3 regions of the Paenibacillus sp. EKM206P genome follow, and region 1 is predicted to be linked to each of the others. Evidence: riboswitches for the same ligand, from Rfam matches in the RefSeq annotation. Region 1 holds a riboswitch; each other region holds the start of a gene.
The links. A riboswitch is a leader RNA that binds a small molecule or an ion and turns the genes downstream of it on or off. The one in region 1 is predicted to bind glycine.
Positions count from the first base shown of each region.

Region 2: it holds a riboswitch for glycine, as region 1 does, so the genes downstream of both, gcvT (glycine cleavage system aminomethyltransferase GcvT) here and G9G53_RS15385 (alanine/glycine:cation symporter family protein) in region 1, are expected to answer to the same signal.
Region 3: it holds a riboswitch for glycine, as region 1 does, so the genes downstream of both, sdaAB (L-serine ammonia-lyase, iron-sulfur-dependent subunit beta) here and G9G53_RS15385 (alanine/glycine:cation symporter family protein) in region 1, are expected to answer to the same signal.

Region 1 is NZ_JAAMNQ010000006.1:276,026-280,298, forward strand. It holds gene G9G53_RS15380 (glycoside hydrolase family 1 protein) at 1-1,133, shown strand, start outside; glycine riboswitch at 1,302-1,388, shown strand; glycine riboswitch at 1,397-1,491, shown strand; gene G9G53_RS15385 (alanine/glycine:cation symporter family protein) at 1,652-3,070, shown strand; gene G9G53_RS15390 (iron-containing alcohol dehydrogenase) at 3,129-4,273, opposite strand, start outside.
Region 2 is NZ_JAAMNQ010000010.1:134,736-139,008, reverse strand. It holds gene gcvPA (aminomethyl-transferring glycine dehydrogenase subunit GcvPA) at 1-887, opposite strand, end outside; gene gcvT (glycine cleavage system aminomethyltransferase GcvT) at 1,013-2,113, opposite strand; glycine riboswitch at 2,290-2,389, opposite strand; gene gcvH (glycine cleavage system protein GcvH) at 2,783-3,175, shown strand; gene G9G53_RS19175 (PTS mannitol transporter subunit IICB) at 3,602-4,273, shown strand, end outside.
Region 3 is NZ_JAAMNQ010000005.1:15,427-19,699, forward strand. It holds gene sdaAA (L-serine ammonia-lyase, iron-sulfur-dependent, subunit alpha) at 1-735, opposite strand, end outside; gene sdaAB (L-serine ammonia-lyase, iron-sulfur-dependent subunit beta) at 725-1,414, opposite strand; glycine riboswitch at 1,626-1,741, opposite strand; gene G9G53_RS12390 (DUF6359 domain-containing protein) at 2,079-3,683, shown strand; gene G9G53_RS12395 (ABC transporter ATP-binding protein) at 4,012-4,273, shown strand, end outside.

The DNA.
Region 1 (4,273 bases):
TTTTCCCGAATGGCTATGATCACGAGCCGAATGAAGCAGGATTGCAATTCTACGACAATGTATTTGATGAGCTGCGCAAATATAATATTGAGCCCTTGGTAACATTGTCACATTATGAAACACCGCTAGGTCTGACTCAGAAGTATAATGGCTGGCTGGGTCGTGAAGTCATACAGCATTACGTCAATTATGCCGAAACGGTGTTTACACGCTATAAGGATAAAGTAAAATACTGGCTGACCTTTAATGAAATCAATGTAATGACCATGAGTCCGTTCACCGGTGGCGGTGTGGTTATTGACCGTGTAGAAAACAAACAGCAAGCGATATATCAAGCATTGCATCATCAATTTGTAGCTAGTGCACTGGCAACCAAACGGGGACATGAGATCATCCCGGGTGCTCAGATCGGCTGTATGTTGGCACGTATAGAAAGCTATCCACATACGTGTAACCCAGCGGATATACTGAAAGCCCAGCATGAAAATCAGATGAACCTATTCTTTACGGATGTGCATGCCCGTGGGGAATATTCCAACTATATGAATCGTTATTTTGAAGAAAATAATATTGTGATCCAGACAGAACCCGGCGATGACGAAATTTTGAAAAATAATACAGTTGATTTTATCTCATTTAGCTACTACATGACCTTGACCGTATCGGCAGGTCCAGAAGGCGAGAAAGCAGCAGGAAACCTGATTGGCGGCGTGAAAAATCCGTATCTGCAGTCCTCCGACTGGGGATGGCAGATCGATCCGATCGGCCTGCGTGTTACACTGAATACGTTTTATGATCGCTATCAAAAGCCTCTGTTCATCGTGGAAAATGGCTTGGGTGCATATGATAAGGTGGAGGAAGATGGCTCTGTGCATGACACATATCGCATTGATTACTTGCGTCAGCATATTGCCCAAATGAAGGAAGCGATTGCCGACGGTGTTGATCTGATTGGTTACACCAGCTGGGGCCCTATCGACCTTGTGAGCATGTCTACTTCCGAAATGTCCAAGCGCTACGGATTTATTTACGTTGATCTGGATGATGACGGTAACGGAACGCTCAAACGCTCCAAAAAAGACTCTTTTAATTGGTATAAAAATGTGATAGCAACCAATGGTGAAGAATTGTAATTCCATATCATCTCGGGCGGGTATAGCAGAGGACATCCTAAGGATGCGATCTGCTGTACCCGCTTTTTTGATAGACTCAATAATAATATTTCAGAGGGCTTCACAAACTTTTCACTTGTAATAAGCTGAAAGTTTTCTGTATAATGAATAAAAATTTCATATGTCTGGTTGATGTTTGCGGGAGATGGAACGAAGGTTCCGACCGAAGGGGCAAAACTCTCAGGTGCTTAGGCTGGTTACAGCCACAAGCGGGGACCGTAAACGGACAGAACTCTGGAGAGACCCTTAATTGGGCGCCGAAGGTGCACCGCAGAGAACATCTGCTTAAACTCTCAGGCAAAAGGACAGAGACGCGAATAACCTGTGACAGGGAATACCCTAGGCTTTTTTATGAGCTATTAGAGGTAGAAACCTGCACAAGATGGTTGTATTTTTTCGTGCCTTTAACCTCTCCAGGAGTCGAATCAGCTGATTTGACTCTTTTTTGTTTTCTAATATGTTGGAGGAGCGGGTTGAAAATGAATTTGGTACATGTGTTAGAAACGATTGACAGCTGGATATGGGGAGCGCCGCTTCTTATTCTCGTGATGGGCACGGGGTTGTGGCTAACGATCCGCTTGAAGCTGCTTCAGGTTATTCGATTGCCTTTGGCGCTCAAGCTAATTGGTAAAGCGCCGGACGAAGGTAGCGGAGATGTAAGCAGCTTCGGTGCATTGAGTACGGCACTGGCAGCTACTGTAGGTACAGGAAGTATTGTTGGCGTGGCGACAGCGATCAAGCTGGGTGGGCCCGGTTCATTATTCTGGATGCTGGTTGCAGCTTTTTTCGGGATGGCAACCAAATATGCGGAAGGATTATTATCCGTTAAATACCGTGTTAAAGACCGGAACGGACAATTTTCGGGTGGTCCGATGTATTATATTGAAAACGGACTTGGCCGCCGTTTCAAGCCGCTGGCGATGTTGTTTGCCTTTTCTGGTGTTCTTGTAGCCCTATTTGGAATCGGTACTTTTCCGCAAGTAAAGGCTATCGTTTCTTCGACGGAAAGTAGCTTTGGAGTGCCAACGGTAGTTACAGCGATCATTATTTCCGTGTTAACTGCTGTTGTTACGATTGGAGGACTCAAAAGTATTGCCAAGGTATCCACAAAGATTGTTCCATTCATGTCGGGGCTCTATATCGTAGTTTGCTTAATTGTACTCATTAAGTTTGCAGGAGAGCTTCCTCATGCGATTGCTTTAGTATTACAAGGGGCCTTCTCGACCACATCTGCAACGGGTGGATTTGCCGGAGCGACGATTATGTTGGCGATGCGAAGTGGAGTTGCCAGAGGTATTTTTGCTAATGAAGCCGGTTTGGGAAGTGCGCCAATTGCAGCAGCTGCTGCTAAGACGAAATGGCCTGCAGAACAAGGGTTGATATCCATGACAGGCGTATTTATCGATACGATGATTATTTGTAATCTGACGGGATTTACGTTGCTGGTTACGGGAATATGGAGTGGAAATGACGATGGAGGTCTGATGACCCAGCATGCGTTTTCCAGTGCCTTTCCGGCTGGTGCAGAACTCGTGACGATTAGCCTTATTTTATTTGCATTCACAACGATACTGGGCTGGAATTACTACGGGGAACGTTGTGTTGAATATTTACTGGGTGTCAAATGGATTAAACCATACCGTTATTTGTTCATCGCACTTGTGGCAGGAGGTGCGTTCATCAAGTTGGAAGCCATTTGGCTGCTGGCAGATATCTTTAACGCAATGATGGCTTTCCCGAATCTGATTGCACTGCTTGGCTTATCGGGAATCGTAGTTGCAGAAACCCGAACCTATATGGATTCTCTGTATCCTAATAAGAAAAAGGGCATTCTTGCAGGTGCCAGTGTAGGGGCAGCTATTCAAGTAGAAGAAAAGGGACAAACGGTTAATTCATAAATTCCAAAAGGGAGTGCCCTCAGCCATCACAGGCTTGAGGACACTCCCTTTTTAAATGTTATAACGATGCGCGCAAAATAGCTAAAATATCTCCTTGATTAAGCTTTTTATAGTTACCGAAGCCTCCGTATTCCATTTCACGGGCTGCAATGTTTGCGATTTTTTCCAATTGCTCATCATTAATATTGTAATCGGCCAGGGTGGAAGGGGCACCGAGACTTGTCCAGAATGCACTAAGACGGTCAATACCTTCCAAGGCGATTTCTCTATCTGTTTTACCTACGGTGTCTAAGTCAAACATACTGAGCATCAGCCGTTTCATGCGTGCAGCATCCTGATCCACCGTATGTCTCATCCAGTTGGGGAATAGGATCGCCAGACCGCCAGCATGAGGAATATCATATACAGCAGATAATGCATGTTCAATCGTATGCGAAGCCCAGTCCCCGAAGTAGCCCATTTGCAGTGTTCCGTTAAGAGCAATCGTTCCGGCATATAAAATCGTTTCGCGATGCTCGTAGTTGTGCAAATCCTCCAACAGCTTAGGTGCAGTTTCGATTACGGTTTGCAGCACGGAAAAGCACATACGATCTTGCAACGGTGTGTTTTTAACATTGTGAAAATACTGTTCAAATACATGGCTCATCATATCCACCATGCCATATACCGTCTGATCACGTGGCACAGAGAAGGTGTTTTTTGGGTCCAGAATCGAGAATTTCGGATGCGTCACCGCGCTGCCCCATACGTATTTTTCGTTTGTTTCCCAGTTGGTGATAACAGAATCTGGATTCATTTCTGAACCGGTAGCGGCGAGTGTGAGGATGGTACCGAATGGCAGAGCCTGGGTAGGCATGTGCTTTTTATTGATAATATCCCACACATCGCCGTCATATTCAGCCCCTGCTGCGATGGCTTTGGTGCAATCAATAACGCTTCCGCCGCCTACTGCAAGTAAGAAGTCGATGTTTTCATTTCGGCAAATGTCGATGCCCTTCTTAACGGTGGACAAGCGCGGATTCGGCTCTACGCCGGACAATTCATGAATGTTAAGATGTAGCGGCTCTAACGCGTTTAATACCTGGTCATACAGACCATTTCGCTTGACACTTCCGCCTCCGTATATCAGTAAAATATTTTTGCCGTAATTCAGCAGCTCCTGCTGCAGTTCTTCAATTTGATTGTCTCCAAATATTAATTTGG
Region 2 (4,273 bases), on a different contig from region 1:
ATACGGCCGGGGATACGGCGCATATGTGCCTGAGAAACGGCAAAGTATCCACAGGTCGGACCGCCGAGAGAAGAGGAGATGCCAAGTGGCTGCGCGTCTCCTACCACAATATCCGCGCCCTGTTTGCCGGGTGTCTCCAGCAAGCCAAGTGCCAGTGGGTTGGCACTGACGACCAAAAGACCTTTGTGTGCATGGATGAGGTCAGCCATCGGCTGTAGATTTTCCACGGCTCCGAAAAAGTTGGGGCTTTGGACCAAAACAGCCGCGGTCTGTTCCGATACGGCCGCCGCTAACGCATCAGCATCCGTTACACCGTCCGAACAGCCGATCTCCACGATGTCCAAATTCAATCCGCGTGCATAGGTTGCCAATACCTGACGTGCCTCTGGATGGACGGACCTCGATACGATAAGCTGTTTACGGCGGGTAGCTGCGGCGGACAGTGAGCCCGCTTCCGCCAGTGCAGTCGCTCCGTCGTACATGCTGGCATTAGCTACAGCCATGCCCGTCAATTCGCAAATATACGACTGAAATTCGAAAATGGCTTGTAGCTCGCCTTGGCTTACTTCCGGCTGATAGGGGGTGTAGGCTGTATAGAATTCCGAGCGTGAAGTGATGTGCTGGATGACGGACGGAATATGATGATCATAAATTCCTGCGCCAAGAAAGCTGGCATGTGTGTCTGTATTGGCGTTGTGTCCAGCCAGCTCGGCCAAGTGGCGGGTTAAGGCTTTCTCATCGAGTCGAGAAGAAAGAGGGAGTTCCCCTTGATATCGAATGGCCTCTGGAATGTCACTGAATAAATCATCAATGGATGATACACCCACCACACGCAGCATTTCGGTTTGATCTTGTTCAGTCATAGGGAGATAACGATGCTGCTTCATAGGTTCTGGCTCCTTTCGAAAAGCAAAATTTTAAATCGTAATTAGCTAATAAAAAAGTGTGAGCTGAAAAACCCGGAAGTTCATATCTGACATGTTTGCTTTATTGGAATGAAGAGAGTTTAAGATTAGCGCGGGCGTTTATAAAAGGGTGCTGCCACTACCTCGGCACGCAGGCGTTTGCCACGAATCTCAACCTCCAGCGGTGTGGAGAGGGCGCTAAAACGACTGTCCACCAAGGCGAGGCCCAGATTACGCTTCAAGGTGGGCGACTGAGTCCCCGTTGTGACCTCACCGATGCGTTGTCCTTCTGCGAATACCGGATAATGGGCGCGTGGGATGCCGCGATCAATCATTTCCAGCCCGATCAATTTACGAGGAATCCCTTGATCTTTCTGACGTTGCAGTGCTTCTCTACCGATAAAATCTCCTTTATTCAGCTTGACGAAGTACCCTAGACCGGCTTCAAGTGGTGAAATCGTGGCAGATAGCTCCTGTCCGTACAGCGGCAACCGAGCCTCAAAGCGTAGTGTATCCCGAGCACCAAGTCCAGCGGGAATCAGCCCATACGACTCACCGGAACGAAGCAAACCCTCCCATACGGCGGGTGCTTCCGCAGCAGGTACATAAAATTCAAAACCGTCTTCGCCCGTATATCCGGTTCGTGAGACGAGTGCTTTTGCTCCGAACAATGGCACGTTCTCATGAAAGTGGAAAGATGCCAGATTCGTAATATCCGTATCTGCCACGGCTGCGGCAATACGTGCTGCTTCCGGTCCCTGCAATGCCAGCAATGCTATTGCATCAGACACATTCTCCATGTGAACGGATGCAGGCACATGACGAAGTAACCAATCCCAATCCTTATCAATGTTGGAGGCGTTCACAACGAGCATGTAGCGCTCCGGTCCTTTGCAGTAAACAAGCAGGTCGTCTACTACACCTCCATCGGGGTAACACAGGAGTGAATATTGTGCCTGACCTGGTTCCAACTGGCTGACATCATTCGTGGTCACCCTTTGTAGAAAAGCTTCGGCCTCTTTGCCTTCAACCAAAAACTCACCCATATGCGATACATCGAATAAACCCGCACGTTGCCGGACGGCCTCATGCTCCTTTTGGATACCGCTAAACTGAACGGGGAGCTCCCAGCCGCCAAAGTCAATACAACGAACCCCAGACTGCGTCCCGTAGGACGAATATAGCGGTGTTTTTCGCAAATTAGTCATGTTTCCACTCCTATCCGGTGTGATCGGCAAAACAAAAAAGACAGGCCGAAAAAAACGTATAGACAGCAGTCTATACTCTTTTTTCAGCTCTGTCCTTGATACCAGAAAGTTACCCCGGTATGTACCGGGTTTCCTCTTGGGTGATCCGCTCCAATAGCGAATGCTCTCCAGAGATGCGTCCGGCAGAGGTCCTTTTGCCTGAGAGATTCACCTGCAATGCAGGCTTACTCCTTCGGCGCTACCTTCGGGATCAGCAGTATATTACCTGGCTTTGCAGATAACAACTTGATCCGATTCGCGTGCACAACTGTCTCACAAGCGGCAACAGCTATGCGAATCTTTTTGGCAGTCTCTCCCTCTGCGTTCATCCGCGTTTGCAGTTGTCGGGGTGTTTCCCAAAGTATTTGCTATAACCCATTAATACGCAAATTCATTCAAAATGTCAATAAAAATGTCATCAAAAACAATAGAAAAAACATTTAATATATAAATAAGGATATGTAAGCGTTTGTTATAAATTATTATATTTTTATATAGAGCGCTATAGGAGGTGATATGAAGTATTTTTGTTAGTATTATTGACATGAGTGTTCTTATTGTCATAATCTTAACCTGTCTAATACAGGTGAGCAAATGCGATTTTATTCATATGGAAGTGAGGGGAACAGAATGGGTGAAGTGAAGCAGCAACTTTGGTATACAGACGAACATGAGTGGGTTCAGCGGACAGAGAATGGAACGGTGCGGATTGGTATTACAGACTTTGCACAGCATCAACTGGGTGATATTGTTTTTGTAGAATTACCTGAGGCGGGAGTAACGATTGAGCAGGGAGCGGAGATCGGTACGATTGAATCGGTGAAGACGGTATCCGACCTTTTTGCTCCGGTGACGGGAACCATATTAAAAGTGAATGAAGCGCTGGAAGGTACACCTGAGCTAGTGAATGAATCTCCTTATGACAAAGGTTGGATGGTCGAAGTAGAGATGGATAAAGATGTGGAGGAAGCATTGGGCAAACTACTGTCGGCGGATCAGTATGAGCAGTTGATTTCGGAGTAATAAATAGAGCAATGCAGCATGAAATAATAGCGTGTTATTCGGAATTTTATATTGATTTTTAATTGAATAAGAGCATCGTTAGTTTGCTCGATTTTTGTATAAAATAGTCGCTATGATTTGACGTAGCGGCTATTTTATTGTCTTTTTTTGAAAACGTAATTACGTGTGTTGTTCTGATATAGTGGGTTGTCCCCATATAGGAATCATACATAATCCAGCGCGGTTTTTCGACTAATTTCTATAGCTACAGGTCATATTAAGAAGAATTATGCAGGTATAATATCTTCCTGGATAATTTAAATTTAAATGTTGTCATCAACGTTCATGACGAAAGTACGTTTTCATTTCGTTGATGAAGATAGCGCTGTCATTTAGTATGAATTTTAAGAAAAGGTAGTGATGCTTACCTACAAGGAGGATTTGAATATGAGCACATTGGACACAAAGCCAAGTTCAAAAGGAGGCACTCGTGTCGCCGTACAGCGTTTTGGCCGTTTTCTTAGCGGAATGGTTATGCCCAATATGGGAGCCTTTATTGCATGGGGATTGATTACAGCACTCTTTATTCCGACCGGATGGTTCCCGAACGAGGGTTTTGCACAACTGGTTGATCCAATGAAAAATTATTTACTGCCGCTGCTGATCGGTTACACAGGGGGCACGATGATTCACGGACAGCGTGGAGGTGTGATCGGTGCCATTATGACGATGGGGGTCATTGTGGGGGCCGATATCCCGATGTTCCTGGGCGCGATGGTAGCTGGTCCGCTGGCTGCATGGATATTGAAGAAGTTCGACAAGGCCATTGAAGGCAAAGTCAGATCAGGCTTTGAAATGCTGGTCAATAATTTCTCGGCCGGGATTATCGGTGCCATTCTAGCACTGCTTGCCCATGTGGCGATCGGCCCAGTTGTACAAATGATCAGTCAAGTATTGTCGGCAGGGGTACAGTTCCTCGTGAACGCAGGGCTATTGCCGCTTGTCAACCTCATTATTGAGCCCGGAAAAGTATTGTTTTTAAACAACGCGCTGAATCACGGAGTATTAAGTCCGATTGCGTTGGAGGAAGCTGCAAGAACAGGGAAATCCGTACTGTTC
Region 3 (4,273 bases), on a different contig from region 1:
GCTGCGCACACCCGCCAAAGCCATGTCCGCTGCGGCAAGCGCAGTCACGGCTCCCAGGCCGTTGCGCACGATGCACGGAATCTCCACGAGTCCGGCGACGGGGTCGCAGATTAGGCCGAGCGTGTTCTTAAGAGCGAGGCCTACGGCGTGAACAGCCTGTTCAGGTGTACCACCGCGTAGCTCGACCATAGCGCCAGCGGCCATCCCGATAGCTGAGCCAATCTCAGCCTGACAGCCTCCCTCCGCGCCAGAAATGAAGGAGTTGTTGGCGATCACGTAGCCAATGGCTCCAGCGGCGAATAGGCCGTTCACCATATGCTCATCATCCCAGCCGAACCGTTCCTGCGCACTGATGAACACACCAGGGATAACCCCACATGAGCCTGCGGTAGGAGTGGCGACAATGCGACCCATGGATGCATTAACCTCCGACACGGAGAGGGCATAAGCCATGGCGAGCGCGGAGGCATCACCGGAGCAGGTCTCCCCTGACCGCAGATACTCGGCCAGGCGCTTGCCGTCGCCGCCCGTCAATCCACTGCGGGATACGGTGTCTTGTGTCTGACCGCGATGAACGGCTTCCTTCATGATTTCATAATAATCAGACATTTGGCGAAAGATTTCTTCCTCCGTTGTATTCGTTTCTTGTACCTGCTCTTGAATCATCAAGCGGCCAATCGTGGTGGATTCTTCAGCGCATAAAGCGCTGATCTCATGCAGATGGCTAAACCGCATCGGATTCAGCTCCTTTTTTCAAATTAATCATCTTAATTTCATACATATGAGGTAAAGAACGCAGTTCCGCAATCAGTTCAGCTGGAGCAGAACTGTCCGTTTCAATGGCGGTGAGTGCTTCACCATCCCGGCCTTTGCGATCTACGTGCATATAGGCAATGTTAATGTGGGCCGCGCCCAGCGCTGAAGTTATTGCGCCCAATGTACCGGGCTTATCCGAGTGGAGAAGCACCAGCGTAGGCAGCTCCCCGGTCAGATTGACCCGGAATTCGTTGAGTTGCTGGACATGGATGCTGCCGCCGCCAATGGAGGAGCCCAGCAGTGTGCGCTGATCCTCGCCCTTCCACAACTCGAAACGGACGGTGTTCGGATGAGGAGCGGGGAGTCCACTGACGGCGAATTCCACGGTCATCCCGGCTTGCTCGGCCCATTGCTCGGCATCGGGAATCCGGTGATCGTCCGTATCGTAATTAAGCAGTCCTGCGATGAGCGCCAGATCTGTACCGTGTCCTTTATACGTGTCGGCAAAGGAGCCGTACAGTGTCATACGGGCACGGTCAGGCTGCGCCCCGAGCCAGTGCCGGGCAACGCGTGCGAGTCGCACCGCGCCTGCGGTGTGTGAACTGGAAGGTCCGGTCATGGCCGGGCCGATAATAGAAAATACATCTTTGAAACGCATGGTGTGGCCCCCTGTATGTTCTAATACCATACTATATGGTATTTCCGCGTCTTTGCGCGGTTATGACGGTTCCTAATGCTGACGCACAATGTGAGCACAAAAAAGGACAGGATAAGGAAGTTTCCCTTATCTCTGTCCTCGTTACCTGAGAGTTTCGTGCGGTGTTCTTACCGCCTTACCCCTTGGGTGGCTTGCGCTCTCTCCAGAGTTGCGTCAGATGACGATACATGGACCTGAGAGATTATCCGCCAGCCGGGTGCTGGCGTCTTGCTCCTTCGGTGCCGCCAGAGTGTAAGCCCCCTGGACAGACTCTCCCGTCATCTTCATTCGCGTATACCGTTCTACATGTCTTTCTTAGCGTAATGTATGACGTGCTCGGTGTCAATCACAGGGTTCAATTTTTACATAAACGAGGATTTTGCAAAAAACCAATAAGCGACTTCCAATGAACAATATATAGATCGAAATGGCCTAGTTCGTCTAGATATCGCGCTTTGGAGCGATTGGAATCGAATTTTGCAAAATCCTGAAACAGGTGCATTTCCAATAAAAAAGATTAAAGTTTACATAATTATGGATGAAATCAGGAAGGAATTAGAAGATTGGCGGCTAATCTGATAGAGGACAAGTACATTTATGGAAATCATAGGAGGGATATTGACGTATGGTAAAAGGCTTGCGGTTCACAGGTTCACGCTTAAAAGGGATGCTGCATCTAGCAGCGATCGCATCACTGCTGATCGGGATCTTCGTTCCGTTCGGTCAGGTCAAGGCAGAGGGAGCATTGACAGTAGCCGAAGCACTTCAGGGCCAAAGCAGTGGAGGTACGGTGACGGTAGAAGGTTATATCGTCGGACATGCTACCGGATCGAAAACGGCTAACTTCTCTTCTCCGTTTGCGAATGATTTTAACGTACTGATTGCTGACCAGGCTAATGAACGTAGCACTTCTAATCTATTGGATGTACAGCTGACATCCGCGTACAGAGGGCAATTTGGGCTGTCAGGCCATCCTGAGCTGATCGGCAGCAAAATTCGTGTGACGGGTACACTTGGCGCCTACAATAATTTTGGTGGAGTGAAAAGCCCAAGCGCTGTTGAACTGGTGAGCGGAAGCGAGCCGGGGGAACCTGGTGAACCTGGTGAACCTGAACCTGGCAACCCGGGTCAACCCGGTACTACATTGCCGGATGGAAAAGGCAAAAAGGTGCTGTTCGATAATACGCACGCACAGACCGCTGGCGCAGCAGATTGGGTCATTGACGGCGCCTTCTCTGATTTTGCTAATGGATTGCGTAATGTAGGCTTTACGGTAGACCCATTGAATCGTCCCATTCCTTTTACTTATGGAGAGCAGGCCATAACCTATGACAAGTTGCGCCAATATGATGTGTTCATTATTGGTGAAGCGAATGTTGCCTTTAAGGCATCCGAGCAGGCTGCCCTGCTGCAATACGTGAATAGCGGAGGGAGCGTCTTCTTCATCTCCGATCATTATAATGCAGATCGTAACAAAAACCGTTGGGATTCCTCCGAGGTTATGAATGGCTACCGTCGTGGAGCCTATACTAATCCGGCCAAAGGCATGACTGCAGAAGAAGCTGCATCACCGGCAATGCAAGGATTAACAAGCTCCGATTGGCTGGCGGCCAACTTTGGCGTTCGTTTCCGTTACAATGCGCTCGGTGATGTGAATGCTACCGACATTGTAGCCGCAGATCAATCTTTCGGTATTACCAAGGGTGTGCGCTCGATTGCCATGCATGCAGGATCTACGCTGGCTATTATTGATCCTACCAAGGCTAAAGGCATTGCTTATATCCCTTCAGGCACGAAAAAATGGGGTAATGCGGTAGATCAGGGGGTTTATAACGGCGGGGGCCGTGCGGAAGGACCTTATGCCGCTATCTCCAAGGTAGGCCAAGGCAAGGCAGCATTCATCGGTGATTCTTCCCCTGTAGAAGATGCTACACCGAAATATGTGCGTGAGGAAAACGGACAGTCGAAGAAGACATATGATGGCTTCAAAGAAGTGGATGATTCCACCTTCCTGGTGCAAACGGTTCAATGGCTTGCATGGAAGCAGGACTACACGAAATTGTCCGATGTGGCAGGTTTGACTCTGGATCAACCAACGAAGCTTCTGCCATTCGAGGAACCAGCGGCTTCCACGGAACCGCAACCTGAGCCTTGGTCTGCTCCGGCAGCAGGCTACAAATGGTACGATCCTAGAACATTCAAGTCTGGCTCCTATGGAGCGGCTTCGTAAATTATATTGTCAAGAGCTCAATGTGAGCTTGGGTTAGTTAGTCGTTTGATCCCTGCTGAGGGATCAAACGACTTTTTTTGTGATGAAAATTAACCTATGGTTGGTTATTTCATTACATTTTGTGCCAGAAAGGCCGCACTATTGCTGGATCATTGATTTTTTAAATGATGTTGATAGCATAATCTTAATTGATATATCCATATACTGGTGATAGGATGTATTCAAATTATTCCGACAAAAACGGTATGTAATGTTCATGAGAGGTTTTAAACATCAAACATGGTGAGAATAAGCGGGACAAGACCATGGAGAATGGAGGAAGCGCGCATTGAATACCGAACCTGTGTTGGAAATTAAAGGATTATCCGTATCTTTTCGCATCCAGGATCAATATCACCCCGCAGTCGACCATCTGGATCTGACGGTCAACCCCAATGAAGTGCTGGCTGTAGTCGGAGAATCCGGCTGTGGCAAAAGCGCGTTAGCGCTTTCGATCCCGCAACTGCATGACATGGAACGCACGCGTGTAGAGGGGGAGGTCTTTTTTAAAGGAACGGACTTGAACCGTCTTTCCTCAGGGCAAATGAATA